Regions from separate parts of the Actinoplanes sp. NPDC048796 genome, predicted to be linked through region 2. Evidence: predicted binding sites of a transcription regulator. Region 2 holds the regulator's gene; each other region holds the start of a gene.

Region 1 (10,507 bases), on a different contig from region 2:
GGGCTGACGGCGATCGGCCGCCGCTACGTCGAGCTGCTGACGCGGCCGGGCATGACCGCGCTCTTCCGGATCGTCATCGCCGAGCTGCCGCGCTTCCCGGAGCTGGGCGAGGCCCAGTTCAGCCGGGGGAAGATGCCCTACTTCGAGTCGGTACGGCGGTACCTGTCCGACGCGAAACTCGAGGACCCCGAGATGGCCGCGACCCAGTTCCTCGGCATGATCTCGAACTTCGTCTTCTGGCCGTCGCTGCTGCTCACCGACTGGGCGCCGGGCGCCGCCGCCAACGACAAGGCGGTCACCGAGGCCGTCCGTACGATGATCGCCCGCTACCGCTGAAGGGTGTGGCTCACACCTCGGGAACCCGCGAGCGTCTTACCGGGATTTCGTCGTAAGGTGTGGGAAACAACTGAATACCTCATCCAGAGGGGCAGAGGGAACGGCCCGATGAAGCCCCGGCAACCACCACGCAGTCTCGATGACGAGGCCGAGCGCGGCAGGTGCTAATTCCGTCCTCGCCGGCAGGTCGCCGCGGGGAAAGATGAGAGGGAAGGCCTCGATGACGTCTACCGTCAGTGCACCCAGCGCTACCACCACTTCGCCCGCCAAGGGTCTCGTCTGCCGTGCCTGCGGTGCGGAATACCCGCTGGTCGCGCAGCACGCCTGTTACGAGTGTTTCGGCCCGCTCGAGGTCGCCTACGACCAGGCGGCCCTCGCGCGGGTGACCCGGGCCGACATCGAGTCGGGCCCGCAGAACATCTGGCGCTACGCGGCGCTGCTGCCCGCCGGGCAGGACCCGGCCACCCGGGTGACCCTCGACCCCGGGCTGACGCCGCTGGTCAGCGCCCCGGCCCTGGCCGCCGCGGTCGGCCTGCGGGCGCCCCTGTACGTCAAGGACGACTCGGCCAACCCGACCCACTCGTTCAAGGACCGGGTCGTCTCGGTGGCGCTCACCGCGGCCCGCGGGCTCGGCTTCACCCGCTTCGCCTGCGCCTCCACCGGCAACCTGGCCAACTCGGTGGCCGCGCACGCGGCCCGGGCCGGCGCCCCCAGCATCGTCTTCATCCCGCACGACCTCGAGCAGGGAAAGATCATCACGACCGCTGTGTACGGCGGCGAGCTGGTGGCCATCGAGGGCTCGTACGACGACGTGAACCGGCTCTGCGGCGAGCTCGTGGAGACCGACGAGTTCGAGGACACCGCCTTCGTCAACGTCAACGTGCGCCCGTTCTACGCCGAGGGTTCCAAGACCCTGGGGTACGAGGTGGCCGAGCAGCTCGGCTGGCGCATCCCGGCTCAGGTGGTCATCCCGATGGCCTCGGGCGAGCTGCTGACCAAGGTCGACAAGGCGTTCAGCGAGCTGGTCGAGATCGGCCTGGCCGAGGCGCCCGAGGGCGGCTGGACGGTCTTCGGCGCCCAGTCGGCCGGCTGCAACCCGATCGCCACGGCGCTGCAGAAGGGCACCGACGAGATCGTCCCGGTGAAGCCGACCGGCATCGCGAAGTCGCTGAACATCGGCGACCCGGCGGCCGGGGCGTACGCGATCGAGGCCGTCAAGCGCACCGGCGGTTGGATGGACTACGCCGACGACGAGGAGATCCGCGCCGGCATCCGGCTGCTGGCCGAGACGACCGGCATCTTCGCCGAGACCGCCGGCGGCACCACTGTGGCCGTACTCAAGAAGCTTGTGGAGAGCGGAAAGCTCGACCCCGAGAAGGAGACCGTCGTCTACAACACGGGCGAGGGACTCAAGACCCTCGACGCGGTCGCCGGCCAGGTCGGCCCGACTCACACGATCAAGCCGTCGCTGAAGGGCGCGCGCGAGGCCGGCCTGCTCGGATAACACTCTGTAGTCGGCAATCTGCCAGCAAGTGAGAATTCCATCCCGCGAGGACTTGCGAACCGATCTCCGGGTCGGCAGGATGCTCTCTGCGGGAGGGCGCGACGCCGTACGCGGTCCCTCACCTCGAGCTTGGTGACAATCTCTCGAGGGACCCAACGACCCACTGCCGGAGGCGGTGTGCGTCCGTTCTCCCGACCAAAATCGTTCGCGTTCATGGCCGTCGCCCGGAAGGGTGGCGGCCATGCGTGTATCGATCGAGCCCTTTGACGGGCGGGATCCCGTCGCCTACCGGATCCTGCGGGCCGCGAAGCAACACGAATCCCCCGACCTGCCCTTCATGACCGAGAAAGCCTTCAAAGCGGGCCTGCTCCATCCGCCACCCGGCGCGGCCTTCGAGCGGTACCTCGGTCTGCTCGACGGCGAACCGGTCGGCTTCGGAGGACTGGAGCTGTTCCAGCTCGACAACCTCACCAACGCGCACATGGTGCTCGACGTCCTGCCGGAACACCGGCGGCACGGTGTGGGCCGGGCCCTCTACGAGTTCATGCTCGAGCGCGCCGCCGCGAACGGCCGCAAACACGTCATCGGCTCGACCGTGGACACCCACCCCGACGGCGCCGCGTTCGCCCGCGCGATGGGCGCCGTCGCGGGCCTGGAGGACACCCGTAGCCGGCTCGACCTGACCAAGATCGACGAGGGCCACCTCGACAAGCTGCGCGCGGAGGCGCTGGCCCACGCCGAGGGCTACCGGGTGATCGACTGGCTCGGTGTGCCGGCCCGCGAGATCATCGACGACGTCGCCTATCTGGAGAGCCGGCTGCTGGCCGACGCGCCGACCGGCGACATCGCCTGGGAACCGGAGAAGATCGACGCCGACCGCCTGCGCGAGGACGAGGAGGCGCGGCAGAAACGCGGCCGGATCAGCTACTGCGCGGGGGCGCTGCACGGCGACAAGCTGGTGGCCTGGACGGTCATCGCCGGCGAGCTGGCCCAGCCCGTACAGGCCTGGCAGCAGACCACGCTGGTCGACCCCGGCCACCGCGGCCACCGCCTCGGCCTGCTGGTGAAACTGGCCAACCTCGACAACATCCGCCACCACCGGCCCGGCATCGAGGCGATCGACACCTTCAACGCCTCGCAGAACGAGCACATGCTGCGGATCAACCGGGCCATGGGCTACCGCGCGGTCGAGACCTCCACCGAATGGCAGCACGACCTGTGAGCGGGCGGGTGCGCACCGAGCCGCTCGGTGAGGCGGTGGAGACGGCGTACGCGATCGCTCGCGCCTGTCAGGAGCACGACCAGCCGGACGTTCCGTTCTCCTCGCTGGAGGGCTATCGGGCCGCCGTGGCGAACGGGTGGCCGGATTACGCGTACGAGCGCAGCCTGGGTCTGCTGGACGGCGAGCCGGTCGGGCTGCTGACCCTGGGGCTGCCGCAGGACGACAACCTCGACACGGTCGACCTCGAGCTGGGCGTGCTGCCCTCGGCGCGGCGGCAGGGCGTGGGGCGGGCGCTGTGGGAGCTGGCCGTGGCGCGCACGCACGAGCTCGGCCGCCGCCACCTGATCGGGCCGACCGTGCAGAGGCACCCGGACGGCGGCGCGTTCGCCACCGCGATGGGCGCCACGACCGGGCTCGAGGAGATCCGCAGCCGGCTCGACCTCGCCACGGTCGACCAGCCCCACCTCGACAAGCTGCTGGCCGAGGCGTGGGCGGGGGCCGGCGACTACCGGCTGGTGCAATGGAGCGGGGTGGCACCCGACGACATCATCGACGACGTGGCCTACCTCAGCGGCCGCCTCCTCACCGACTCGCCCGTCGGCGACCTCGCCTGGGAAGCGCAGAAGGTCGACGCCGAGCGGATCCGCGAGGACGAGCGGTCACGGGCCCGGCGCGGGCGCACCACCTACCACTCCGGCGCGCTGCGCGACGGGCGCCTGGTCGCGGTGACGACCATCTCGGTCGAGAACGAGAAACCGGCGCAGATCTGGCAGAGCATCACCCTGGTCGACCCGGAGCACCGAGGTCACCGGCTCGGGCTCGTGGTCAAACTGGAGAACCTGCGGTACGTCCGGGAGAGCGACCCGCGGGTCGAGGTGATCGACACGTTCAACGCGGCGAGCAACGAGCACATGCTGCGGGTCAATCGCGCGATGGGATTCCAGCCGGTGGAGTCGCTGATCCAGTGGCAGAAGACCGTCGCCTGACGTGCCGCTTGTACCCGCCCGCGTCCAGGCCGGCCATCCGCTCGAAGATGTTGCGGGAACCGTAGGTGCGTGACATCGCGTACGAATAGCCGCACGCCACCCAGTAGGCGGGCCAGAACAGCGGTCCGAGTACGGCGTACTGGGTGGCGTGGTGGGATTCGTGCCCGAACAGGGCCTGCTTCTCGGGCGAGAGGAGCCAATCGGCCGTCCGCCTCGTCATGATCACCGAGCCCACCGTGAAACACGTCGCGGGCGGCACCCGAAGCCGGTAACCCTCGGCGATCAACACCCCGTTCCGGCCGCGCCGCAGCTTGGCGCCGCCCAGCTTGGCGACGAGCAGGCCCACGGCGGTGGTCCCGTTCACCGCGGTGATCAGGCTGCGCGCCACATGCCGCCGGGCCATCAGATCCGCCGCCGCATGCGCAGCTCGGTCAGGGCCGGCAGCACCGGGTGGGGCACGCGTTCGCCGGTGTCTTCAAAACCGAGTTTTTCGTACGCCCGGACGGCCCGATCATTGCCGACGACCACCTCGAGCATCGTCCGGCGCCGCCCGGCCCGCCGCGACCAGTCGAAGACGGCCTCCATCAGCTCCGGAAGCACCTTGCCGCCCCGGTAGGCGGGGGTGACATAAACGGCGAAGACCACGGTCTCGGGCGCCGAATCGTGGGCGACAGTGCCGCCGGCGTGACCGATGAGCCGCTTGCCGGGCCCGGGATCGGCCACGAAGTTGGCGATCTCGTCCCCGGTCGCGGCCTGGGCGATGCGCTGGCGGTAGCCCTCGTGCGACCGGGCGGCCGCCTGAGCCAGCGTCTCGAGAAAGGCGAGCGGGCTGTCGGCCAGCATCTCGAGCCGAAGAGCCCGCATCCGCGCCGCGTCGCCGACGGTGACCCGGTGCACGCTCCAGCTGTCCATGCCGTCCTGACTACCCGCTGACCACCCCTCCGGCAACCCGTTAGCGGTAATCGGACGAGAGGAGCAGCACTGGACGTGGAAGCCGGACAGGCCCCTGACTGCCCCGACCTCTGACCTGGCCGCGGCCGGTCACGGCGGCCAGGTCGCCTGTCGCGCGGCCGACGGAGCGGAATGGTCCGTCACGCTCGGCGCGCCGGTGGAAGCCGCAGCCTCGTGAGCCGCGGCGTTCGCCGGCTGAGCCAGGACCGGCGCGACGAGGACGCCCGCGCGACCCGTTCGCCGGAGTCGACTCCCCGATCGACCAGATGGGCACGCCGATCTGCAGATCGACCTGGCTGAAGCTGTCGCCTGGACAGCAGGAGGCGCTGTGTCCGCGCTGTCGGCCCGACATGTCTCCGGTGGCGATGGTGGGGGTGCTGATCGCCGGGCACGCGACTCTCGCCTGGTTCGGCGTCGATTCGTGGTGGATCGCGGCGGCCGTGGTGAGCGGTCTGCTGCTTTTCGGCGAGGAGGCCGCCCGTCCGGTCCGGCGATGATCGGTCGCGGTGAGGGTGCCGGGTGGCGGGGGGAGTGGGTGCTGGGGCAAGGTGTTTCGATGGATCAGGGCGAAGGCGCTATGCACATGGTCGAAGGGCCGGTGGTGGCGGCGGCCGACCCCTTCGACCCGGAGTCGCGGACGGCTGAGTTGCCGCGCGGGGGCGTACCCGAAACGGTGATTTCGGAGGTGGCTGATCCGCTGGTGCCGGCGGCCGGGTCGGGGCTGCGGGGCTGGGCCGGGCGGGTCGCGGCGGTGCTCGGGCGGGACGGGGTGCGGCTGCTGCCGGCCATGGCTCTGGCGGCGCTGCCGCTGCACTTCTTCGTGGGCCGGCTGGACGACACGGTGATCGCGGCGCCGGCGCTGTCCGATCTCGCCGGTGGTTTCGGGCTGCTGTTGCTGCCGACCATGTGGCTGGCCTACCTGACCGTGTCGGCGCTGCCCTTTGTCATCTGTCTGGCCGCGGCGGTCGGGGTGGCCGTGCCGTCGGCGGCCGACGGGGTGCGGCCCGGCCCGCGTCAGGTGTGGGGTCTGGTGGCGTACCGGCTGCGGGGTCTGTGGCTCCGGTTCGCGGCTGTGGGGCTGGTGACCGGTGGGTTGTCGCTGGCGGCCAACGAGGCCTTGACCGCTGTCGCCTCGACCGGGGTGCTGACCGTGGCCGGGGTCTTCGGGTGTGTGCTGCTGATCGAACGAGGTCATGGGCTGCGGCGGGCGGCGCATCTGCTGGGGCGGGGGCCGGCGGTCGGGATGGTGGCCGTCTCGGCGGTGGCCTCGGTGCTGCCGCGAGTGGCGGACGAGCTGTTCGGCGGGGTCGCGGCGACCGCCGTCGGAGTGGTCGCGGTCCAGGTGTGGGCGGTGGCGGCGCTCGTGGCGTACGGCCAAGGCCGTCGCTCGGAAGGACCGGTGACCAGCCGGTCGTTGCGCGCTGAGCTGAACGCCCCTGAAGACTGACTTAGGGAGCCCGCCGTTTCCTTGCACTCGCCACCCGAGAGTGCTAAACAAGTCATTGGCACTCGCTAGCGGTGAGTGCCAGCAGGTCGGGACGGTGGGGTCTCGGTCACGGCGTCGCCATCGGCGCCGGGGCACGGGGCCGGTCGTCGCGGGCTATCCGGCTCGGCCTGAGGACGTCACGACGCCAGGTGGTGACGTCCGCAGAGTTCCGCAACGGGCGGGGCCGACGAGGCCCGGCACCGCGTATGTCCAGGAGGACAAAGCCGTATGGCCAAGATCATCGCATTCGACGAGGAAGCTCGTCGCGGCCTCGAGCGGGGCATGAACCAGCTCGCCGACGCCGTCAAGGTGACGCTCGGCCCCAAGGGCCGCAACGTCGTGCTCGAGAAGAAGTGGGGCGCTCCCACCATCACCAACGATGGTGTGTCGATCGCCAAGGAGATCGAGCTCGAGGACACCTTCGAGAAGATCGGCGCCGAGCTGGTCAAGGAGGTCGCCAAGAAGACCGACGACGTCGCCGGTGACGGCACGACGACGGCGACCGTCCTCGCCCAGGCGCTGGTCCGTGAGGGTCTGCGTAACGTTGCCGCGGGCGCCAACCCGATGGCCCTGAAGCGGGGCATCGAGGCCGCTGTGGCCAGCGTCTCCGAGGGCCTGCAGCAGCTGGCCAAGGACGTGGAGACCAAGGAGCAGATCGCCTCCACCGCCTCCATCTCCGCCGGTGACTCCACGGTCGGCGAGATCATCGCCGAGGCCATGGACAAGGTCGGCAAGGAAGGCGTCATCACCGTCGAGGAGAGCAACACCTTCGGTCTCGAGCTCGAGCTCACCGAGGGCATGCGCTTCGACAAGGGCTACATCTCGGCGTACTTCATGACCGACGCCGAGCGTATGGAGGCCGTCTTCGACGACCCGTACATCCTGATCGCCAACAGCAAGATCTCCGCGGTGAAGGACCTGCTCCCGATCCTCGAGAAGGTCATGCAGGGCGGCAAGCCGCTGGTCATCATCGCCGAGGACGTCGAGGGCGAGGCCCTGGCCACCCTGGTCGTCAACAAGGTGCGCGGCACCTTCAAGTCCGTCGCCGTCAAGGCCCCGGGCTTCGGTGACCGCCGCAAGGCCATGCTCGAGGACATCGCCATCCTCACCGGTGGCGCGGTCATCAGCGAGGAGGTCGGCCTCAAGCTCGACGGCGCCGACCTGAGCCTGCTCGGCACCGCTCGCAAGATCGTCATCACCAAGGACGAGACCACCGTCGTCGACGGCGGCGGCAACGCCGAGCAGATCCAGGGCCGGGTCAACCAGATCCGCGCCGAGATCGAGAAGTCGGACTCCGACTACGACCGTGAGAAGCTGCAGGAGCGCCTGGCCAAGCTGGCCGGCGGTGTTGCGGTCATCAAGGTCGGCGCGGCCACCGAGGTCGAGCTCAAGGAGCGCAAGCACCGCATCGAGGACGCCGTTCGCAACGCGAAGGCGGCCGTCGAGGAGGGCATCGTGCCCGGTGGTGGCGTCGCCCTGGTGCAGGCCGGCAAGACCGCGTTCGACAAGCTCGACCTGGTCGGCGACGAGGCGACCGGCGCGCAGATCGTCAAGCTCGCGCTCGACGCCCCGCTGCGTCAGATCGCCGTGAACGCCGGCCTCGAGGGCGGCGTCGTGGTGGAGAAGGTGCGCAACCTCGACCCGGGTCACGGCCTCAACGCCGCCTCCGGCGAGTACGTGGACCTGCTGGCCGCGGGCATCATCGACCCGGCCAAGGTCACCCGCTCGGCGCTGCAGAACGCCGCGTCGATCGCCGCGCTGTTCCTCACCACCGAGGCCGTCGTGGCCGACAAGCCCGAGAAGAACCCGGCTCCGGCCGGCGCCCCGGGCGGCGGTGACATGGACTTCTGAGTCCAGTCTTAGTCAGGCGGGTCCGCTTCGGCGGGCCCGCCTTTCTGCTTTTCCGCCGGAGGCGCCGAGCCAGTAGAGGGCGGCGCCGATGGTCAGGGTGATGCCGCCGGCGGCGATCACGGCGAGGATGTTGTCGCCGGTGGCCGGGAGCGGCAGGAGGCCGGGGCCGGGGAGCTGGTCGGGCTTGCCCACAGTCACGGTGATGGTGGCCGTGGCGATGGTGCCGTTGGCGTCGACCACCTCGTAGGTGAAGCTGTCGACGCCGGCGAAGCCCGGCGGCGGGGTGTAGGTGACTGTGCCGTCGGCGTTGAGGACGGCTGTGCCGTGTTCGGGCCGGCCCACCGAGCGGACGGTCACCGGGCGGCCGTTGGCGTCGGAGGCGGGTAGCGGGATGCCGATGGGGTGGCCCGGCTGGGCGGCGGCCACCTTGTCGGGAACCACAGGTTTGTAGGTGCCCGCCGGAGGCGCGGGACCGGCCGTCGCGGTCGAGGAGCCGGAGGGCCGCGGGCTGACGGGCTGCGTGGCGGCCGGCTGCGTGGCGGTGGGTTGCGTGGCGGTGGGTTGCGGCGCGGTGGGTTGCGGCGCGGTGGGTTGCGGCGCGGTGGGTTGCGGCGCGGCCGGTTGCGTGACGGTGGGTTGCGGCGCGGTGGGTTGCGGCGCGGTGGGTTGCGGCGCGGTGGGTTGCGGCGCGGTGGGTTGCGGCGCGGTGGGCTGTGGCACGGTGGGAGCTGTGGTCGGGTCCGGCGGTGGGGTGACGGCTTGGTCGACGTGGACGGTGATGTGGGCGCCGGCGGTGTTGCCGGCCCGGTCCCGTACCCCGTAGGCGAAGGTCTCGACCTGGGCCGCGCTGCCCCGGGGCTGGTAACGGATCTGGCCGTTCGGGAGGATCGTGGCGGCGCCCCGCGCCGGTGTGCCGACCGTGACGACCGTGAGCGGCCCGCCCTCCGGGTCGGTGTCGTTGGCCAGGACCGGAATGTCGACGGCGGTGCCGGAAGGCGTCGTGATGTCGTCGTCGCCGGCCGTCGGCGGCCAGTCGACGGTGATGTGCACCGTGCCGGTGTCGGTGCGGCCCCAGTCGTCGGTGAGCACGTACGTGAAGGTGTCGGCGCCCGGTGAGTCCGCGTCGGCCCGGTAGGTCACCGTGCCGTCCGCGGCCAGGGCGACCGTCCCCTCGGCGGCCGGGCCGGTGGCCGACACCGCCAGCGGCTGGCCGGTGTTCGGGTCGTGGTCGTTGGCCAGGACGTCCACCACCGTGACGATCTCCGGCCGGACCACGAAGGTGTCGTCCTCGGCGATCGGGGCGGCGTTGCGCACGGTGACCGTGATGGCGGCCGAGACGGCCAGCCGGTCCGTGTCCTCGATGGTGTAGGTGAACGCGTCGAGACCGTAGAAGCCGGGGGCCGGGGTGTAGATCACCGTGTCGTCGGTGTCGCGGGCCACCGTGCCGTGCGCGGCCGCGGTGAAGCCGACCAGGCTCAGGGCGTCACCGTTGGGGTCCTCGTCGTTGGCCAGCGGATCGATGGTCACCCGCTCGTCGGTGTCGGTGGCGACCGACTCCGGGCGGGCGATGGGCGGCGAGTTGACCACACCGACCGTCACGGTCGTGGTCGAGGTGTCCAGGCCGTCGCTGAGCGTGTAGGCGAACGCGTCGGTGCCGTGGAACGCGGGACCGGGCGTGTAGGTGATCTTCTGGCCGGGGCCGACCGCCGCCGTGCCGTGCGCCGGCGTGCCGACCGTGATGGTCAGGGGCGTGCCGTTCGGGTCCTCGTCGTCGTTGGCGAGCACGTCGATGACCTCGGGCAGGTTGGTGCGCACGGTGACCGAGTCGGGCCGGGCCACCGGCACGCCGTTGCCGACCGTGACCGTGACCCGCGCGGTGGCCGCGCCGCCGTGGCCGTCGCCCACCGTGTAGTCGAAGAAGTCGGTGCCCGAGAAGCGGGCGTCCGGGGTGTACGTGAGCGTGCCGGTGACGTTGCGCGCGACCGAACCGTGGGCCGGGTCGGTGGTGCCGGTGACGGTCAGGGTGTCGGTGGTGTTGGGGTCGGTGGCGGAGGCCAGCACGTTGATCACCGCCGGGATGCCGTACAGCGTGGTGGCGGTCCGATTCGCCGCCGTCGGCGGGGCGTTGCCCACGGTGACGGTGACCGTGGCGTACGAGGGCAGACCGCCGT
Region 2 (10,507 bases):
CCGACCGCTTCGACCAGGCTGATCCGGTCGAGGGCCAGGGCGGCCTGCCCGGCCAGGACCTCGAGCGCGTCGCGGGCCGCGACCAGGGCGTCGCGGCGGCCGGTCAGGACCAGGGCGCCGCCGCTGGGGCGGGCCACGGCCAGTGGTTCCAGCCAGAGCGGGCAGATCAGGGTGCCCTCGGCGGTGGGTGACTCGTCGGTCCACCAGCTGCGCGGGCGGCGGCCGGCGGGAGCGGGCGGCAGGGCCTCGAGCGCCATCTGCCGGTCGTCGGTGGCGAAGACCACACGCCGTACCGTCTGCTCCGGAAGCAGGAGGGCCACCGCGGAACGGACCGCCTCGTCGACGGCGGGCAGGTCGGGCGCGGCCACCAGGTCGGCGCTCGCGCTCCGCAGGCCGCGCTCGCGGGCCAGGGCGCGGCTGTTGAGGGTCACCGCGTCGGCCAGGCGGGTGATGGTGAGGGTGAGTGTGATCACAGCGGCCACGGCGATCGGCACACCGTCGTCCACCGTCCCGGTGAGCGCCTCGATCATGAGGACCAGTGGCGGGGTCGCCACGGACAGGACCAGCAGTGCCGCCCAGTGACCGCGCCAGGCGGGCGGGCGCGGCGTCTCGGGCATGGTGAGCCGGCTCATCGACGGATGCAGGGCGGCCAGGCCCCAGGCCACATAGAGGACCCGGTAGCCGGTCTCGGTCGCCGTGCCCGGGGCCAGCGGGTAGGCGATGTCGCCGGCCAGCATGCCCAGCGCGCCGACCAGCAGCAGCATGGCCGCGACGTTGCGCCCGGTGGCCAGGTTGAGCCGGACCGCGACGCCGACCAGCAGGATCGAGCCGATCACGTCGGCCGCCGAGATGCCGCCGAGCTCGGACATGCCGCCGACCACGAAGACCCACAGGACCAGCAGGCTGGCGCAGGCGAAGGCGAGCAGATCGATCAGCCGGGCCCGGTCGTCGATCACCGACCCGCCGCTGGTGAACCGCAGCAGCGCGCCGGCGACCAGCACGTACATCGCCAGATAGAACCCGTCGGCCAGGCCGTGATCACGCAGAGCGAAGAAGACGTCGCCCGTGGCCAGTGACGCGACTGCGCCGGCCAGCAGCAGCCAGGGGCCGAACCGGGCCGGGCGATGCGCCCGCACACCGGCCAGGATCGCCAGACAGCTGCCAGAACCTAGAAGGATCCACTCGATCGCCCTCGACACGTCCTACTTAGTACCAGGACGGTAGCTGTCTGTCCACGTCGATGTATACGCTACGCAACTGCGTACCGAAAACGCTCAACATCACTCAGGGTGAGTAAAACGCCGTCCGAAATTTCCGGCCACACACCGAAAATCGGACGTCAATCGAACACTTCGGCGATCACGCGGCCCCTGTCGGCGCCACCCTGCGCGGTCGCCGCCTGCCACTTGCCGTCCGGCGCGTGCCACTCCAGATCGGCGAAACGTACCCGTTCGAGACCGGTCGCCGAGGCATGGGCGACGAGCCAGTGGGCATAGCGCCAGCCGGCGTTCACGTCGGCCACCGCGACGGTCAGGCCGGCCACCGGCCCGGCGGTCGCCGACTCGGTCAGGCCCTTGCCCCAGTCGAGCCGCAGGCCCTCCATCAGGGCGGCCGACGCGGCGGCGCCACGCAGCACCGGCGAACCGCTCACCGAGCACTCCACCGCGCCGGTGGCCCGGCCGGTCAGCGCCTTGGCCAGCACGGCGGACTCGTCGGCCCACTTCTCGTACGCGTTCGGGTAGGCCGAGCGCTGCACCTTCTGCGCGGCGTCGGTGACCCGCATCTTCTGGTAGCCCTTGACCTTCTTCAGCGCGGTGTAGAACCGGTCGGCCGAATACCTCGGATCCTTGATCTTCTCGACCGTGCCCCAGCCCTGGCTGGGACGCTGCTGGAAGAGGCCGACCGAGTCGCGGTCGCCGGTGTCGAGGTTCTCCAGCTTCGACTCCTGGAGCGCGGTGGCCAGCGCGATCACCACGGCCCGCTCGGGCATGCCCTTGCGGACGCCCACGGCCGTGATGGTGGCCGCGTTGGCCATCTGCACGTAGTCGAGCGTCACCTCGCCGTCGGCCCGCACGACGCACTCCGGGCCGATCTTGGGCAGCTTGAGGCCGCCGGAGAAGGAGCGGACGACGGCGAACACGCCGAGCGCACCAACGAGCGTCACCACCGCCAGTGCCGCCACGACCGGTGTCCTGCGCACCCACACCCCCAAAGTTGTTCAGGCAACAAGAGTAGTCAACGAGATCACCACTACCTGGTCACTGCTGACCGGTCGCTGGGACCCAGGCGGCGTCGCGCTTCTCCCGGAAGGCGGCGACACCTTCGCGGCCCTCGGCCGAGCGGAAGTATCCGGCCGAACGCTGAGAGAGTTCTGCGAGCTCCTCGCGGACGCTTTCCTTGGGCGTACGGCGGAGAAGTTGTTTGGCGCCCGCGAGGGCGAGTGGCCCGCCGCGCACGAGCCCGGCGCAGTACCGCTCGATCGAGGCGTCCAGATCGGTGGCCTCGACGGCCGCGGTGACCAGGCCGATCTCGGCCGCCCGGGCGCCGTCGAAGACGTCGCCGGTGAGGTAGAGCTCGGCCGCCGCGCGCGGCGCCAGGCGGGGGAGCACGGTGGCGCTGATGACGGCCGGGATGACGCCGAGGCGTACCTCGGAGAAGGCGAACGTCGCCTCGGTCGTGCAGACGGCGATGTCGGCGGCGGCGATCAGGCCGAGCCCGCCGGCGCGGGCGGGACCGCCGACGCGCGCGACCACGGGCTTGGGAAACTCCCAGAGCGCGGCCAGGACGTCGGCCAGGAGCTCGGCCGGGACCCGGCCGGTCTCGCGGGCCTCGGCGGTCTCCTTGAGGTCGGCGCCCGAGCAGAACACGGGGCCGGTGTGCGAGAGGACCACGACCCGGGCCGAGGCGTCGGTCACGGCCTCGGCCAGCGCGTCCAGCAGCTCGCGCATCAGGGGGGTGGAGAGTGCGTTGCGGTTCGCCGGGCTGTCCAGGGTCATGGTGGTCACCCCGGCGTCGGTGACGGTACGGACCAGAGCCATGGCGGCACCCTAACGGGCGGCGTGCACACTTGAGGGATGGCCGGCGCACTTCCCGATGGTTTACCTGTTCCTTCCGACGGGTCGCTTCCCGCGACCGCGACGGCTGAGGCCGGCAAGAACGGATTCGCGGTCTATGTCCACGTGCCGTTCTGCGCTTCTCGATGCGGTTACTGCGATTTCAACACCTATACCGCGTCGGAGCTGGGCGGCGGGGGCAGCCGGGAGGCGTATGCCGAAACGGTTCTGCGCGAGTTGAGGCTGGCAAGTAAAGCCGTAAATCCCGAAAAAGTGGACACGGTGTTCTTCGGCGGCGGAACGCCGACGCTCCTGAGCGCGGACGATCTCGGGCGGATCCTCGCCGGGATCGATGAGACGTGGGGGTTGGCGCCCGGCGCCGAGGTGACCACTGAGGCGAATCCGGAATCTGTTGATCTGTCGTATCTGAGGACGCTGCGAAAGCACGGCTTCAACCGGATCTCGCTCGGTATGCAGTCGGCGGCGCCCGCGGTGCTGCGGATCCTGGACCGCAAGCACACGGCGGGCCGCGCGCCGCAGGCCGCCCGCGAGGCCCGCGAAGCCGGGTTCGAGCACGTCAACCTCGACCTCATCTACGGGACGCCGGGCGAGACGGCGGAGGACTTCGACGCGTCGCTGCGGGCGGTCGTCGACGCGGGTGTCGACCACGTCAGCGCGTACTCCCTGATCGTCGAGGACGGGACCCGGATGGCCGCCCGCATGCGGCGCGGCGAGATCCCGTACCCCTCGGACGACGTCGCCGCCGACCGCTACCTGGCGGCCGAACAGCAGCTGAGCGGGGCCGGCTTCGAGTGGTACGAGGTGTCGAACTGGGCCACCTCGGACGCGGCCCGCTGCCGGCACAACCTGCTCTACTGGACCGGCGCCGACTGGTGGGGTCTCGGGCCGGGCGCGCACAGCCACGTCGGCGGGGTGCGCTGGTGGAACGTCAAGCACCCCACGGCGTACGCGCAAAGGCTGGCCGAAGGTGTCTCGCCCGGTCACGCGCGCGAGCTGCTGACCGACGAGGACCGGCACGTCGAGGACGTCATGCTGCGCGTGCGGCTGCGCGACGGCATCGCCCTCGACCGGGTCGACCAGGTCGGCGCCAAGCAGGCCCTGGCCAACGGCTTGCTTGACGCCCGGGCGTACGAGAAAGGGCGTCTGGAACTGACCCTGCGTGGCCGGTTGCTGGCCGACGCCGTGATTCGCGACGTCGTCTGACTGTGGAACGCCGGGCCCCCGTGCCCGGCTCGGCTACTTGATGAGCTTCAACGACATCGGATAGTCGTACGGCTCGTTGTTGCTCGCCTTCACACCGGCGATGATGCCGAAGATGATGGCGATCAGCGCGGCCACCGGAATGATGATGAAGCCGATGACGATGCAGGACGTCACCCAGCCGATCAGGGTGACGATCGCCCAGGTGATCTGGAAGTTGAGCGCCTTCACCGACTCGGCGCGCACCGACGGCGACAGGTTGCCCTTGGCCAGCAGCGAGATCAGCGGCGCGATCCAGCCGGAGAGGCCACCGCCGAGGAACGCGCCCGCGGCCCCGCCGAAGTGGGCGACCAGGATCCACGTGCGGTCGTCCTGCGTGGGAGCACCGCCGTATCCCTGCTGGTAACCCGGGGGAGGCGGCTGGTAGCCCGGCGGGGGCGGCTGATATCCGGGCGGCGGGCCGTAACCCGGCGGCGGGGTGTACGGCGGCGGTGTCGATCCGGAAGTCGGGTCGTTAGCCGCATAAGGGTTGAACGGCCTGGTGGGGTCATTCGGGTTCGGTTCACCAGGCGGACGAGGCGGTTCAGTCATGGCTGACACGGTAGGGCCGCACTTCAATGCGGTCGAGGGCGACATGCTGATGCCCTGTCTATTCATCCGCACTCGATCATCGCGCTGCCGTCCGCGGCGACGTAGACTGGCACTCTGTCATCCGGAGTGCCAAAGCAGTGGGGGAGGGGTCATATGAGTCTCGATGACCGCAAGCTCGAAGTGCTTCGGGCGATCGTCGAGGACTACGTCGAGACCCAGGAGCCCGTCGGCAGCAAGGCACTGGTCGAGCGCCACCAGCTGGGCGTCTCCCCGGCCACTGTGCGCAACGACATGGCGGTGCTGGAGGAGGAGGGCTACATCCGGCAGCCGCACACCAGCGCCGGCCGGGTGCCCACCGACGCCGGCTACCGGCTGTTCGTCGACCGCCTCTCCAAGGTCAAGGCGCTGAGCCCGGCCGAGCGGCGAGCCATCGAGCGGTTCCTGATCGGCGCCGTCGACCTGGACGACGTCGTGCACCGCACGGTGCGCCTGCTCGCCCAGCTCACCCGCCAGGTCGCGGTCGTGCAGTACCCGTCGCTGGCCCGCTCCTCGGTGCGTCACCTCGAGCTGGTGCCGATCTCCACCACGCGCCTCATGCTGGTGATGATCGCCGACACCGGCCGCGTCGAGCAGCGGCTGGTCGAGCTGCCCGGCCCGGTGCCGCCCGAGGACGTCACCGACCTGCGCCGCCGCGTCAACGAGAAGCTCGCCGGCAAGAAACTCGCCGACACCCCACCGCTGGTGCAGGGCCTGGTCGACGACTGCGCGCCGGAAAGCCGGGCCACGATGGCGTGCCTGGCCTCGGTGCTCCTCGAGACCTTGGTCGAGCGCAGTGAGGAACGCCTCGCGTTGGCGGGTACGGCTAACCTGACAAGAGGTGGGGTGCTGGACTTCCAAGGCACCCTCCGCCCGGTCCTCGAAGCCCTCGAGGAAGAGGTCATCCTGCTGAAGTTGATCGGCGACCTGGAACCGAGCACCACGCGGGTCCGGATCGGCGACGAGAACGAGATCGACAACCTGCGGTCGGCGTCCGTGGTCAGCACGGGGTACGGCCCCGGTGCGACGATCGTCGGTGGGCTCGGTGTGCTCGGCCCCACCCGGATGGACTACCCCGGCACCATCGCGACCGTGCGCGCGGTGGCACGCTACGTGGGCGACCTTCTAGCACAAAATTGACGAGGATTGCGGAGCCCGTGGCCAAGGACTACTACGGCATTCTCGGCGTGAGCCGGGAAGCCACCGACGACGAGATCAAGCGCGCCTACCGCAAACTGGCTCGGCAGTACCATCCGGACGTCAACCCGGACCCGGAAGCGCATGAGAAGTTCAAGGACATCAACGCGGCGTACGAGGTCCTGTCCGACGACCAGAAACGCCAGATCGTCGACCTGGGCGGCGACCCGCTCGCGCCCGGCGGCGGCATGGGTCCCGGCGGACCCGGCGGGGCCGGCGGCCCGTTCGTCGGCTTCCAGGACATCATGGATGCCTTCTTCGGCTCGGCGGCGGGCGGCGGCGGCCGCGGCCCACGCCCCCGCACCCGGCCCGGAGCGGACGCGATCCTGCGGCTCGAGCTGGACCTGAACGAGACGGCCTTCGGCGTCGAGGCGCCGATCACCGTCGACACGGCGGTGCTGTGCACCCAGTGCTCGGGCGCGGGCACGGCGCCGGGCACCCACCTGGCGACCTGCGAGACGTGCGGTGGCCGCGGCGAGGTGCAGAGCGTGCAGCGCACCTTCCTCGGCCAGGTGGTCTCGTCGCGCCCCTGCGCCACCTGCCAGGGCCACGGCACGGTCATCCCGCACCCGTGCCCGACCTGCGCCGGCGACGGCCGGGTGCGCACCCGCCGCTCGCTGACGGTGAAGATCCCGGCCGGCGTCGAGGACGGCATGCGCATCCGCCTGGCCCAGCAGGGCGAGGTCGGCCCCGGCGGCGGCACCCCCGGCGACCTGTACGTGGAGATCCACGAGCGCCCGCACGACGTCTACTCCCGCAAGGGCGACGACCTGCACTGCCGGGTGACGCTGCCGATGACCGCGGCCGCGCTGGGCACCCGCCTGACGATCAAGACGCTGGACAGCGAAGAGGCCATCGAGGTCAAATCCGGCACCCAGCCGGCCAGCACGCTGCGCATCCGCGGCAAGGGCGTGCCCCACCTGAGGGGCCAGGGCCGGGGCGACCTGTTCGTCCACCTCGACGTCAAGACCCCGACCAAGCTGACCGCCGACCAGGAACGCATGCTGCGCGACTTCGCCAAGACCCGAGGCGAGGACGTGGCCGAGCTCAGCAAGCAGGGCGGCTTCTTCAGCCGCATGCGAGACGCCTTCAACGGCCACTGAGCCTTTCCAGGTCAAAGGCAGGATGTCGTAGCGGGGTGGGGCGTACAGATCGCTGCTCCCGCCGAGGGCCCGGGCGGGGCGAGCAGGGCGCTGCGCGCCCAGAACGCTCACCCCACCCGGGCGACGTGCGTGAGTGGTCGCGCTCAAACCCCTAGCCCGGTCGTGGCGCTTCGGTCAGCCGCCTACTCGGCTGCTGGCTCGGTCGTGGTCCTTCGGTCAGCCGCCTACTCGGCTGCTGGCTCGGTCGTGGTCCTTCGGTCAGCCGCCTACTCGGCTGCTGGCTCGGTCGAGGAGCAGGGGGATGAGCTCCGCTCGCCAGATGTCCAGGTGGACGGCTCCGCTGGACGGCCCACCGTGGGCGAACTCCTCACGGACCACCCACGCGGTGGTCTCGGAGGCCAGGTTGACGCTGACCAGGCGGTCGAACTCGGCGTAGAGCAGCCGCTCGACCTCACTGAGGGACGGCGGTAGATAGGTCGTGGCGAGCCGCTCGGCCATCGCCCGCCACACCCATGGATCACCCCGGAGGCCCCAGCGTGGCGGCTCGGGTTCGAAGAGCTCAGACACCACCTTCATGAAATTCACTCATACCCGCCGATGGCCCGCCCCAAGCGGCCGTTAGCACAGTCTGGAAGCGCGACCGGCCCAAACGCCAACGCCCGGGCGCAGCCCTCGATCCCGGCGCGGACGTCCCCGGTCATTGCGCGACGGCATCCGTCGTGACGGGGCGGGACGGGTGGGGACGTCGGTACGGCGCCCGTCGTGACGGGGCGGGACGGGTGGTGACGTGGGCACGGGCGCCTGTCGTGGCGCGGGCGGCGCCGGTCGTCGTGTAGGGACGGGCGCCTGTCGTGGTGTGGGCGGCGCCGGTCGTCGTGTAGGGACGGGCGCCGGTCGTGGTGTGGGGGCGGCGCCGTCGCGGTGGAGGTGGCGTCAGTAGTGGGAAGCGGCGTCCATCGTGGCGGAGGCGGCGTCGGTCATGGCGGCGGCGGCGACCGTCGTGGTGGGGACGGCGGCCAGGCGGGCGTAGTCGGCGCTGATGTCGGCGGCGGTGCGCAGCAGGTGGGGCAGGTGTTTCTGGACCAGGGTCTCGACCGACGTCTCGGCCGCGTGCACGGTCACGTTGATCGCCGCGATGACCTGGCCGTTGCCGTCGCGCACGCCCGTGGCGACGGACCTGATCCCGGGCGCCAGGTCCTGGTCGGCGAGCGCCCAGCCGCGAGCCCGCACCTCCAGGAGCGCCGTCATGAAGACGTCGAGCGTGGGCCGGTACCGCGCGACGATGCCCGACCGGGAGTGCTCGGCCAGGATCTCGGGCACCACCCGGGGCTCCTTCGCGGCGAGCAGCACCTTGCCCATCGACGTCGCGGGGGCCGGGAACCGGGTGCCGATCGAGACCGCCAACGTCACGATCTTGGGTACCGCCACCCGGGCCACGTAGACGATGTCGCAGCCGTCGAGCTGCGCCATCGAGGTCGACTCGCCGGTGATGCCGACCAGCTCCTCCATGTGCGGCCGGGCCACCTCCCACAGGTTCAGCGAGTTGACGTACGCCATGCCCAGCTCGAGCACCCGCGGGGTCAGCGCGAAGCCGCGGCCCTCACTGCGCGCGTAGCCGAGCGCCTCCAACGTGAGCAGAATGCGACGCACCGTAGGCCGGGCCAGGCCGGTCTCGGCCGCGATGTCGCTCAGCGTCATCGACGGCTGGCCCGGACGGAAGGAACGCAGGACATCAAGGCCGCGCGCGAGGGCCTCGATGAAGTCAGGCCCCGTGCCCCTTCCGGTGTCGGTCATCTCCTAATGCTTCCACTGCGCCGATCCGGCGTCCCACTCGGTGTACTGGTACGGGTTCTCACGGATCGCCGTCTCGGGCACGTCGGGGTTCATCCCGCGCCGCCAGGCCTGTTCACCCATCGTCTCGCGCAGGTAGTCGACGGTCGCCTCGACCTTGGCCCGGGCGGCGGCCAGGTCGACGTCGACGAGCCGGCCGTCCTGCTTCACGACCCGGCCGCCGACCAGCACGGTGTGCACGTCGCCGCGCTGCGCCTGGAAGGCGACGTGCCCGTACGGGTGCAGGACCGGGAACATCACGGGTGACGCGTCGTTCTTGATCAGTACGATGTCGGCCTGCCGTCCCGGCGTGAGCGCGCCGAGCTGGGAGTCCAGGCCGAGCGCGCGGGCGCCGCCCCGGGTCGCCCACTCGACGACATGCTCGGCCCGCAGGTGGGCGTGTGTCACGGTCTCCTGCTTGGAGTGCGCCTCCAGGTGCTCACGCGAGCGGTCGGCCCCGAGCGTGGTGCGCATCGCGGAGAACAGGTCACCGCTCCACCAGACGCTGGTGTCCATCGACAGCGAGACCGGGATGTCGTGGTGGCGCAGCTGGAAGGTGGGTGGGTAGCCCTGACCGGCGCTCTGCTCGCTCTCGGTGGAGACCGAGACGGAGCCGCCGGTGGCGGCGATCCGGTTGTACGAGTCGTGGGTGAGGGTGGCGGCATGCACGTACACGTTGCTGGGACCCATGAATCCGTTCTCGTGCATGAGCCGGATGCCGTCGTCGTTGGTGGCGCCCCAGACTCCGGCGTGCGTGGTGACGGCGACGCCGAGCTCGCGGGCGACCTCGAAGGCCGCCTTCTCCGGGAAGGCCGGGTCGCCGGTGACGTCGAAGGCCATCTGGAACCCGGCGAGCTTGCCGCCGTCGACCCGCCGGCGGTAGAAGTCGCGGAAGGCGCCGGAGGTCGCCCACTCCCACGGTCCCTGCTGGATGTTGCCGTAGGCCAGGACGAACCGGCCGGGCACGGCCTCGAGCGCGTCGACCGCGGCGTCGGCGTGATCGGCGGTCTGCAGGCCGTGTGACCAGTCCACGGTGGTGGTGACGCCGGCGTCGATCGCCTCGATCGCGGCCAGCAGGTTGCCGGCGTGGATGTCCTCGGGGCGGAACAGCTTGCCCGATTCCAGGTAGTACCAGACGAAGTACTGCGTGAGGGTCCAGTCGGCCCCGTAGCCGCGCATGGCGGTCTGCCACATGTGCCGATGGGTGTCGATCATGCCCGGCATGATCACGCCGCCGGTGGCGTCGATCTCGAGGGCGCCCTCGGGCGCGGTGAGGCCGGTGCCGACCTCGGCTATCCGGCCGTCGACCACGAGCACGTCGGCCCCGGAAAGAACGGTGTGTGAGTCGTCCATGGTCAGGACCAGGCCGTTACGCAGGATGGTCGGCCGGCTGTTCGTGCTCATCGCAGCTCCTCTCGGACGCTCGTCCGTCAAGCGGACAACGAGTTCGCGCCAGTCTTCTCCCGCCCTCTTCGC
Region 3 (10,507 bases), on a different contig from region 2:
TCGACGCTGGGCCGGTTGCTGGCCGGGGTGCACGCACCGACCGGCGGCACCATCACGGTGGGCGGGGTGCCGCTGGGTGAGCTGCCGCTCGACCGGCTGCGCACCGAGGTGGCGCTGGTCAGCCAGGAACACCACGTGTTCATCGGCACGGTCCGCGACAACGTGGCCATGGTGCGGCCGGGCGCGGCGGACGACGAGGTGCGCGGGGCGCTTCAGGCGGTGCGCGCGCTGGAATGGGCCGAGGCCCTGCCGGACGGGCTCGAGACCGTGGTCGGCTCGGGCGGGCAGGCGCTGACGGCCGCGCAGGCGCAGCAGCTCGCGCTGGCCCGGCTCGTGCTGGCCGATCCGCACACGCTCGTCCTCGACGAGGCGACGTCACTGCTCGACCCGCGGGCGGCCCGCGATCTGGAGCGGTCGCTGGCGGCGGTGCTCCACGGCCGTACGGTCGTGGCCATCGCCCACCGGCTCTTCTCGGCGCACGACGCCGACCGGGTCGCCGTGGTCGAGGACGGCCGCATCACCGAGCTCGGCTCCCACGACGAGCTCGTGGCCGCCGGCGGCCCCTACGCGGCCCTGTGGCGCTCCTGGCACGGCGAGCGCGTCCCCGACCTGCTGGACGACGAGACCGAAAAGGGGCGCGCCCCGCAGGACGCGCCCCTTCGGTGATGCTGTCCGGTCAGAAGCCCGGGCCGTGCTGGTGGCCGTGGCCACCGTGGCTGTGGCCGTGACCGCCGGCGGCGGCGGGCTCCGGCTCGGCCGGCTTGTCCACCACGAGGCTTTCCGTGGTCAGCAGCAGGCCGGCGATCGAGACGGCGTTGGAGACCGCGTTGCGGGTCACCTTCACCGGGTCGAGGATGCCGGCCGCGGCCAGGTCCACGTACTCGTCGGTGGCCGCGTTGAGGCCGTGGCCCCAGCCCAGCTCGGCGACCTTGCCCACCACGACGTAACCGTCGTGGCCGGCGTTCTGCGCGATCCAGCGCAGCGGCTCCACCAGCGCCTTGCGGACGATCGAAACGCCGATCGCCTCCTCGCCGGTCAGGCCGAGGCCACCGTCGAGCTCCTTCGCCACCTGGGCGAGGGCGGCGCCACCGCCGGGCACGGTGCCCTCCTCGACGGCCGCCTTCGTCGCTGCGATGGCGTCCTCGATGCGGTGCTTGCGCTCCTTCATCTCGACCTCGGTCACGGCGCCGACCTTGATCACCGCGATGCCGCCGGAGAGCTTGGCCAGCCGCTCCTGGAGCTTCTCGCGGTCCCAGTCGGAGTCCGACGCCTCGATCTCCTTGCGGATCTGCGAGACCCGGTCGGTGACGTCGGACTTCTTGCCGCCACCGTCGACGATGGTGGTGTTCTCCTTGTCGACGACGATGCGCCGGGCGGTGCCCAGCGACTCGAGGCCGACCTGGTCGAGCTTGTAGCCGAGCTCGGGGGCGATGAGCTCGCCACCGGTGGCGATCGCCAGGTCCTGCAGGATCGCCTTGCGGCGGTCACCGAAACCGGGCGCCTTCACCGCGGCGACCTTGATGGTCTTGCGCAGCGCGTTCACCACCAGGGTGGAGAGCGCCTGGCCCTCGACGTCCTCGGCCACGATCAGCAGCGGCTTGCTGTTCTGGAGCACCTTCTCCAGCAGCGGGAGGAGTTCCTCGATGCTGGAGATCTTCTGGGTGGTGAGGAGGATGTACGCGTCCTCCAGCACCGCCTCCTGCGACTCGGCGTCGGTCACGAAGTTCGGCGAGATGAAGCCCTTGTCGAACTGCAGACCCTCGGTGACCTCGAGCTCGGTCGCCATGGCCGAGCCCTCCTCGACGGTGATGACACCGTCGCGGCCGACCCGGTCCATCGCCTCGGCGATCAGCTCGCCGATGGTGGCGTCCTGGGCCGAGATGGTGGCCACGTTCGCGATCGCCTTGTGGTCGGCGACCTCGACGGCCTTGCCGAGCAGCGCCTCCGAGACGACCTCGGCGGCCTTGTCCATGCCCCGCTTGAGCGAGATGGGGCTGGCACCCGCGGTGACGTTGCGCAGGCCCTCGCGCACCAGCGCCTGGGCGAGCACCGTCGCCGTGGTGGTCCCGTCGCCGGCGACGTCGTTGGTCTTCGTCGCCACCTCCTTGACCAGCTGGGCACCGAGGTTCTGGTACGGGTCGGTGAGCTCGATCTCCTTGGCGATGGTGACACCGTCGTTGGTGATCGTGGGAGCGCCGAACTTCTTGTCGAGGACGACGTTGCGGCCGCGCGGGCCGAGGGTGACCTTGACCGTGTCGGCGAGCGAGTTGACCCCGTGCTCGAGCAGGTGACGGGCGTCGTCCGAGAAGCTGAGAATCTTCGCCATGTTTAAGGTCCCTTCACGCACCACCGCCCTGACCCGTGATCACGGGCCAGGGCGGTCAGCACTGTCAGTAGGTCACTTCTCGATGACCGCGAGGACGTCGCGGGCGGAGAGCACCAGGTACTCCTCGCCGGCGTACTTGACCTCGGTGCCGCCGTACTTCGAGTAGAGGACCGTCTCGCCGACCTTGACGTCAACCGGGATGCGGTTGCCCTTGTCGTCGATGCGGCCGGGGCCCACAGCGAGGACGGTGCCCTCCTGCGGCTTCTCCTTGGCGGTGTCGGGGATCACGATGCCCGACGCCGTGGTCGTCTCAGCCTCGTTCGCCTGGACCACGATGCGGTCCTCGAGCGGCTTGATCGCAACCTTGGTCGCGGTAGTCACGGGCATACCCTCCTGGGTACAGGTTTCGCCGGCCACGGTGATGGCCGGTCTGATGCCTCATGCCACCGGGCGGGGCCGTCGTCGCGGGTGCCGGTCCGCCTGGTGCCTCACCGCGCGCCCGGATGGCCGCGCGGTTGGCACCCTCAGGATGAGAGTGCTAATCGGAGGTTAGGCCGGAACTAGCACTCCGTCAACCAGAGTGCCAATGAAGTCGCACGGGGGAGAATGCCTGCGTGACTGCGGAATCGACGGCCCTGCTGCGTACCCCCGAAGGGGTGAAGGCGCTGGACAGCGCGATGGAGGTCGCCGGAAGTGATCCGCTCGCGGCCGCTTCGGCACTGCGGTCCCGCGGCGTCCCGCCGGACCTGGCCGCGGCCGCGCTGACCCAGGTCGAGCTGCGCCGTCGCGCGGTGGGGAAGTTCGGCGCCGACGCGGCGTCGATGTTCTTCACCCGGGCCGGCCTGGAACAGGCGACGCGGGCCGTCGTCGCCGAGAGGCGGGCGAGGCGCCTCGCGGCGGCCGGGGTCCGGACCTTGGCCGATCTGGGCTGCGGGCTGGGCTCGGACGCGCTGGCGGCGGCGAGGTTCGGGATTTCGGTGTACGCCGTGGAAGCCGATCCGGAGACAGCGGCGATGGCCGCCGCCAACGCGGAGGCGCTGGGCCTGGACGTACGGGTGGAATGCGCCGACGCGACGTCGGTGCCGGTCGAGCGGTACGACGCGGTCTTCGCCGACCCGGCCCGCCGGAAGGCCGGCCGCGGCCGGGTGTTCGATCCCCGGTCGTACTCACCGCCCTGGGATTTCATCGCCTCTCTGCCCGAGCGCGTGCCGCGCACCGTCCTGAAGCTGGCGCCCGGCATCGACCACGACCTCTTGCCGCCCGGCGCCGAGGGCGAGTGGACCAGCGTCGACGGCGATCTGGTCGAGGCCGCCTTCTGGTGCGGCCCGCTGGCCGAGGTCCCGCGCCGAGCGGTGTTGCTGCGCGAGCGGGCGTCCGAACTGACGGGTACCGGAGCTGAGAAGGCTCCGGTGGGCCCGGTCGGTGCCTTCCTGTACGACCCGGACCCCGCTGTCGTCCGGTCGCACCTCGTGGCCGAGCTCGCCGACGGGCTCGGCGCCCGGCTGGGGGACCCGGAGATCGCGTATCTCTACACCGATGGCCCGGTGGAGACCCCCTTCGCCCGGCGGCTCGAGATCACCGATGTGCTGCCGTTCTCGCTCAAGCGGCTGCGGGCTCTGCTGCGCGAGCGCGGCGTCGGGCGGCTGGAGATCCGCAAGCGCGGCTCGGCCCTGGAGCCCGAGCAGCTGCGCCGAGACCTGCGGCTGGCCGGGCCGAACGGCGCGTCGCTGGTGCTGACCCGCGTCGCGGGGGCGCCGACTGCCCTCCTGTGCCGGGCGATCTGACCCCTACGGGCACGAAATCTCATGTGATCAACGAGTCACGCAGGGAGATTCGTCACGGTAGTACGGTTCCGGCATGGCGAAGAAGGCCGCTGCCGGAACCCCGGCCACCGCGTTGCTGACCTCTCGGAAGGTCGAGCACACGCTGCATCCGTACGACGTGTCCCCGGACGCGCCGAACTATGGCGCGCTCGTCGCGGAAGCGCTCGGTGTCGAGCCGCGGAAGGTCTTCAAAACTCTGGTCGCGGACGTCGACGGGGCGCTGGTCGTGGGGGTCGTGCCGGTCACCGGGGACCTCGACCTCAAGGCGCTGGCGCACGCCGCCGGCGGCAAGCGGGCCACCCTCGCCGACCGGGCCGCGGCCGAGCGCAGCAGCGGCTACGTGCGCGGCGGCATCAGCCCGCTCGGGCAGCGCAAGAAGCTGCCGACGGTGGTGGACGACTCGGCGCTCGCGCTTGATCTGATGTTCATCTCGGCGGGCCGGCGCGGGCTTCAGGTGAGCCTGGCGCCGGGGGATCTCATTCGCCTCAGCGACGCGGTAACCGCTCAGATCCGGAAATAACGTCCGGCGAGCGCGCGCCGTTACGACAACGTTACGCGCCGGGTGGATCTTTCTCCTGAGAACGGTCCAGATCGGGCGCCGGGCTGACTTAGCGTCACGGAGTGAGCGTCGTTAGCGATCTTGCTCAGCTGGTCTCTTGGCCCTCACCAGGGCCGAAGTCCCTGTATCACCGCCGTGTTGCCGGATTGTTATCCCCGGTTACGAGATCGGCTGGCGTCACCGCTTGTGCTACCGGTCGCAACGGGAATACGTTGCCGGACACAACAAACTAGATCCTGATCACACGGCGTCTCGGGGAGCGACACTCCCGACAACGCAGAACATCGAATCCGATCGAAGGCCCGGATTTACCCGAAAGGACACAAGGAATGCGTAAGGGACTGTTCGCCCTTGCCGCGGTTGGCCTGCTGGCCACCGGCAGCGTCGCCGCCTGTGGCGACGACAAAGGCAGCGACTCCGGTAGCGGCAACTCGAGCTCGGCCGGCAAGGTCGGCGTGATCCTGCCCGACACCAAGAGCTCGCAGCGGTGGGGCACCGACGACCCGAAGTTCCTCAAGGCGGCGTTCGAGGCGGCCGGGGTACAGGTCGACATCCAGAACGCGCAGGGTGACAAGACCGCGTTCCAGACCATCGCCGACGGCATGATCTCCAGCGGCGTCAAGGTTCTGATGATCGTCAACCTCGACTCCGGCACCGGTAAGGCCGTCCTCGAGAAGGCCAAGAAGGCCGGCATCGCGACGATCGACTACGACCGTCTCACGCTGAGCGGCGGCGCGGACTACTACGTGTCGTTCGACAACGTGAAGGTCGGCGAGCTCCAGGGCCAGGGCCTGGTCGACTGCCTGACCGAGAAGAAGGCCGTCAAGCCGGTCGTCGCCGAGCTCAACGGCTCCCCGACCGACAACAACGCGACCCTCTTCGCGCAGGGCTACAACTCGGTCCTCGACCCGAAGTACGCGGACGGCACCTTCACCAAGGGCCCGAACCAGGACGTTCCGGACTGGGACAACGCGCAGGCCGGCACCATCTTCGAGCAGATGCTGACCTCCAACAAGAACATCAAGGGCGTTCTGGCGGCGAACGACGGTCTCGGTAACGCGGCCATCTCGGTGCTGAAGAAGAACAAGCTCAACGGTCAGGTCCCGGTCACCGGCCAGGACGCGACCGTTCAGGGTCTGCAGAACATCCTCGCCGGCGACCAGTGCATGACGGTCTACAAGGCGATCAAGAAGGAGGCCGACGCGGCCGCCGAGCTGGCGATCGCGCTCTCCAAGGGCCAGAAGCCGACCTCGGCCACCGGCACCACCAAGGACCCGGAGTCGGGCGCCTCGGTTCCGTCCGTGCTGCTGACCCCGCAGTCGATCACCAAGGCGAACGTCAAGGACGTCATCACCGACGGCTTCGTCACCAAGGACGCGGTCTGCACCGCCGACTTCGCGAAGGCCTGCACTGAAGCGGGTATCAGCTGACCCCAGCTGATATCGGGCTAGTCCCGAAATCCTGACGACGGCGCCGCTTGCTTCCGATAGAGGAAGCGGGCGGCGCCAGAGTCAGGTGCCCCCCACCCTGCCGCCCCGGGCGACCCCCGCCGTGGGCGGCAAAACCGGTCACTCAGCGAAGGAGAAACACCGTGGCCGCGACACCCCTCCTGGAGCTCAGCGGGATCAATAAAGGCTTTGGTCCCGTTCAGGTCCTGCACGACGTCGGCTTGAGCGTCTACCCCGGCGAGGTCACCGCTCTCGTCGGCGACAACGGCGCCGGCAAGTCGACGCTGGTCAAGTGCATCAGTGGCATCTACCAGATCGACTCCGGCACGGTGACCTTCGAAGGTAACCCGGTCTCGATCAGTGGCCCGAGCGACGCCTCGGGTCTCGGGATCGAAGTCGTCTACCAGGACCTCGCGCTCTGCGACAACCTGGACGTGGTCCAGAACATGTTCCTGGGCCGGGAGAAGAAGCGGGGCATCGTCCTCGACGAGCCCACCATGGAGCAGATGGCCGGCGACGCGCTCGCCAGTCTGTCGGTGCGCACCCTGAAGTCGCTGCGGCAGCTGGTCGCCAGCCTCTCCGGTGGGCAGCGGCAGACCGTGGCGATCGCCAAGGCCGTGCTCTGGAACTCCAAGGTCGTCATCCTGGACGAGCCGACCGCCGCCCTCGGCGTGGCGCAGACCGCCCAGGTGCTCGAGCTGGTGCGCCGCCTGGCCGACAACGGCCTCGGCGTCGTGCTGATCTCGCACAACATGAACGACGTGTTCGCGGTCTCGGACCGGATCGCGGCGCTCTACCTCGGCCGCATGGCGGCCCAGGTCAAGACGACCGATGTGACCCACTCGCAGGTCGTCGAGCTGATCACTGCCGGCCGCAGTGGCAACATCGGCCTGCCTCCCGAGAAGCCCGCGGACTTCAACGGCGACGCCGTCGACATCACGCCGGGAGGCGACAAGTGAGCACCACCACGACCACTACGGCCGGCGGCGTCAAGGTCGTCAAGCCGACCGTCAACAGCTACATCCGCGACTACTGGGGCCGGATCCGCGGCGGTGACCTGGGCACCCTGCCGGCCATCCTCGGCCTGGTCGTCCTGAGCCTGATCTTCGGTGTCTCGACCGACACCTTCTTCAGCGAGCTCAACTTCGCGAACCTGTTCAACCAGAGCGCCCAGGTCGTCTTCATCGCCATGGGCCTGGTCTTCGTCCTGCTGCTGGGCGAGATCGACCTGTCCGCCGGTTTCACCAGCGGTCTCTGTGGCGCCGTCGCGGCCGTCCTGCTGACCAACCACGGCTGGGACTGGTACACCGCGATCCCGGCCGCGCTGGTCACCGGTCTCGTGATCGGTTTCGTGCTCGGCTTCCTGGTCGCGAAGATCGGCATCCCGTCGTTCGTCGTCACCCTGGCCGCCTTCCTCGGCTTCCAGGGCCTGCTGCTCGTGCTGCTCGGTGGCGGCACGAACGTCTCGACGCGCAACGAGTTCTTCAACTCGCTCAACAACGACAACCTGTCGGTTGCCTGGAGCTGGATCCTCTGCCTCGTCGCGGTCATCGGCTACGCCGCGGTCCAGCTGCTCAACCTGCGCAGCCGGGCCAAGCGCGGCCTGGTCACCGACCCGATCGGCGTCGTCGCGGCCCGCATCGGCGGCCTCGCGGTCCTGCTGATCGCGGCCACCGCGATCCTCAGCCAGGAGCGCGCGATCAACCCGGCGATCAACTCGCTCAAGGGCGTGCCGATCGTCGTCCCGATCATGGGTGTCTTCCTGGTCCTGTGGACGTTCGTCCTGGGCCGTACGGCTTACGGCCGGCACGTCTACGCGGTCGGCGGCAACACCGAGGCGGCCCGCCGGGCCGGCATCAAGGTCGACCGGATCCGCATCTCGGTCTTCGTGATCGGCTCGTTCATGGCCGCGATCGGCGGCATCATGGCCGTCAGCCGGGCCAGCTCGGTCGACCCGAACACCGGTGGCAGCAACATCCTGCTCTACTCGGTGGGCGCGGCCGTCATCGGCGGTACCAGCCTCTTCGGCGGTAAGGGCAAGATCATCAACGCCGTCATCGGTGGCGCGGTGATCGCCGTGATCGACAACGGCATGGGCCTGCTGGGCTTCAGCGCCGGCACCAAGTACATCGTGACCGGCCTGATCCTGCTCGTCGCCGCCAGCGTCGACGCCCTCGCCCGGCGCAGAGCGGCCGCTACCGGCAACCGATGAGCCGGACCATCCTGGGTACGGGGACGGCGCGCTGATGCGGGCCGGCCCCAGCCAGGAGGAGGTGCGGCGGCACAACCTCGGGACCCTGTTGCGTTACGTGCACGTGCACGGCGCCACGTCCCGGGCGGAGCTGACGAGCCTGCTCGGTCTCAACCGCAGCACCATCGGGGCCCTGACCGCCGAGCTGACCACCGCAGGGCTGGTCAGCGAGGCGGCACCACGTGAGACCGGCCGGGCCGGGCGACCGTCGCTGGTCGTCCGGCCCGAGTCGTCGAAGGTCTACGCGTACGCCCTCAGCATCGAGGTGGACCGCCTGCGCGCGGCCCGGGTCGGCCTCGGCGGCCGCATCCTGGACCGCCGCGAGGCGCATCGGCCGCGCGGCATGCAGGTGCTCGACGCGGTGCAGCCGCTGGCCGGCTTCGTCCACGACATGCGCGAGGACGTCCCCGACGACGCGCGCTACGTGGGCACCGGGGTCGCGGTGGCCGGCATGGTCCGCCGCGCCGACGGCGTGGTGCGGCTGGCCCCGACGATCGGCTGGGTCGAGGAGCCGGTCGGTGAGGCGCTCGGCGCCGAGCTCGGCGACGCCGGCAAGCTCACCGTCGGCAACCACGCGGACGTCTCGGCCCTGGTCGAGCACAGCCGCGGCGCCGCCGTCGGCTGCGACAACGTCATCTACCTCTACGGCGACGTCGGTGTCGGCGCCGGCATCATCGCCGACGGTCACCGGGTCGCCGGTCACGGCGGCTACGGCGGCGAGGTCGGCCACATGGTGGTCAACCCGTACGGCCGCGAGTGCAGTTGCGGCTCGCGCGGCTGCTGGGAGACCGAGATCGGCGAGTACGCGCTGCTCAAGCACGCGGGACGCGGCGATCGGAGCGGTCGCGAGGCCGTGCTGGGCGTGGTCGACGCGGCCATGCGCGGCGACAGCCAGGCCCAGTTCGCCGTCCGGCAGGTCGGCGACTGGATCGGCTTCGGCGTCGGCAACCTGGTCAACATCTTCAACCCGGAAGCCGTGATCTTCGGCGGCACGCTGCGCGACGTCTACCTGGTCGCCGCCGCGCAGATCCGCAGCCGGCTCACCTCGATCGCGCTGCCCGCCTGCCGGGAGCACATCCGCCTGCGTACCCCCGAACTGGGCGACGACGCGGCCCTCATCGGCGCCGCCGAGCTCGCTTTCGAACATCTCCTCAGGGACCCGGTCGGCTGAGACCGGGGCCCCTGAGGCCCTTCAAGATCGTCTAAGCTGCGCGCCATGCCCGCAGAGGTGCTGTTCGATCCGGCCGCCGCCTACCCCGAGGCCGGGATCGCGCGGACGGCGATGGCCGCGCGCGACTGGGAAAAGCCCGCTCCACGGTCGACGAGCTGCCGGCCGCCGGCACGGCCTTCGCGGCGTTGAAGGGCTCCTGATGATCAAAGAGCTCGACGTCGACGGCGTACCCACCCTGCTCGCCCCCACCACCGGCCCGTCCCACGCCGGCCTCGCCTTCCGCGTCGGCTTCGCCGACGAGCCGCTGCACCGGCGCGGCATCACCCACCTGGTCGAACACCTGGCCCTGTACTCGACGGGAGTCGCCGACTACCACTACAACGGCGCCACCGGGGTCGAGTACACGTCCTTCCACATGCAGGGCTCGGACGACGACCTGGCCGGCTTCCTCACCGGCGTCTGCTCCTCGCTGCGCGACCTGCCGATGGGCCGCCTGGCCGTGGAGAAAGACCTGCTCCAGGCCGAGGCGAACGGCCGTAACCAGGGGGCGGCCGACAGCATGCCGCTCTGGCGGCACGGCGCCCGCGACTACGGGATGCCGAGCTACCCCGAATGGGGCCTGCCCGGCATCACCGAGGACGACCTGCGGGCCTGGGTGAGCCGCTACTTCACCCGGGAGAACGCCGTGCTGTGGGTGGCCGGCGACGGCGTACCGGAAGGACTGAAGCTGGACCTTCCCAGCGGTACGCGTCAGCCGGCGCCCGCGCCGTCCATGGCGCTGCCGGTCACGCCGGCCTACTTCACGGCTCACTCCGGGGTGCTGGTCTGGGACGCCGAGGTGGCCCGGGCCGCGCGGAGTTCGGTCTTCGCCGGAGTCCTGGAGCGCGAGATGCGGCGCGAGCTGCGCCAGGAGGCCGGGTTGTCGTACA

Evidence for each region. Region 2 encodes HrcA, which represses chaperone genes, less so after heat shock. Its sites were predicted from a motif close to GGTTNGCACNCTCNNNNNGAGNGTGCNAACC; they were not measured.
Region 1: the regulator HrcA is predicted to act here: its motif matches at 6,500-6,530, upstream of groL (chaperonin GroEL).
Region 3: the regulator HrcA is predicted to act here: its motif matches at 2,840-2,870, upstream of groES (co-chaperone GroES).

The regions. Positions count from the first base shown of each region.
Region 1 covers NZ_JBEZGO010000003.1:299,128-309,634, reverse strand. The annotation lists gene AB0C26_RS15230 (TetR/AcrR family transcriptional regulator) at 1-336, shown strand, start outside; SAM riboswitch class I at 413-545, shown strand; gene thrC (threonine synthase) at 557-1,840, shown strand; gene AB0C26_RS15220 (GNAT family N-acetyltransferase) at 2,082-3,062, shown strand; gene AB0C26_RS15215 (GNAT family N-acetyltransferase) at 3,044-4,048, shown strand; gene AB0C26_RS15210 (hypothetical protein) at 3,984-4,451, opposite strand; gene AB0C26_RS15205 (GNAT family N-acetyltransferase) at 4,451-4,960, opposite strand; gene AB0C26_RS15200 (hypothetical protein) at 5,266-5,496, shown strand; gene AB0C26_RS15195 (hypothetical protein) at 5,556-6,446, shown strand; gene groL (chaperonin GroEL) at 6,714-8,336, shown strand; gene AB0C26_RS15185 (Ig-like domain-containing protein) at 8,349-10,507, opposite strand, start outside.
Region 2 covers NZ_JBEZGO010000006.1:57,922-68,428, forward strand. The annotation lists gene AB0C26_RS24640 (PAS domain-containing protein) at 1-1,199, opposite strand, end outside; gene AB0C26_RS24645 (hypothetical protein) at 1,340-2,206, opposite strand; gene AB0C26_RS24650 (enoyl-CoA hydratase-related protein) at 2,259-3,038, opposite strand; gene hemW (radical SAM family heme chaperone HemW) at 3,075-4,277, shown strand; gene AB0C26_RS24660 (DUF4870 domain-containing protein) at 4,311-4,865, opposite strand; gene hrcA (heat-inducible transcriptional repressor HrcA) at 5,019-6,041, shown strand; gene dnaJ (molecular chaperone DnaJ) at 6,059-7,201, shown strand; gene AB0C26_RS24675 (hypothetical protein) at 7,460-7,768, opposite strand; gene AB0C26_RS24680 (IclR family transcriptional regulator C-terminal domain-containing protein) at 8,135-8,995, opposite strand; gene AB0C26_RS24685 (amidohydrolase family protein) at 8,999-10,435, opposite strand.
Region 3 covers NZ_JBEZGO010000002.1:675,090-685,596, reverse strand. The annotation lists gene AB0C26_RS11475 (ABC transporter ATP-binding protein) at 1-666, shown strand, start outside; gene groL (chaperonin GroEL) at 677-2,326, opposite strand; gene groES (co-chaperone GroES) at 2,399-2,713, opposite strand; gene AB0C26_RS11460 (methyltransferase domain-containing protein) at 2,941-4,110, shown strand; gene ybaK (Cys-tRNA(Pro) deacylase) at 4,184-4,669, shown strand; gene AB0C26_RS11450 (substrate-binding domain-containing protein) at 5,038-6,138, shown strand; gene AB0C26_RS11445 (ATP-binding cassette domain-containing protein) at 6,300-7,115, shown strand; gene AB0C26_RS11440 (ABC transporter permease) at 7,112-8,368, shown strand; gene AB0C26_RS11435 (ROK family transcriptional regulator) at 8,403-9,578, shown strand; gene AB0C26_RS11430 (hypothetical protein) at 9,624-9,767, shown strand; gene AB0C26_RS11425 (insulinase family protein) at 9,778-10,507, shown strand, end outside.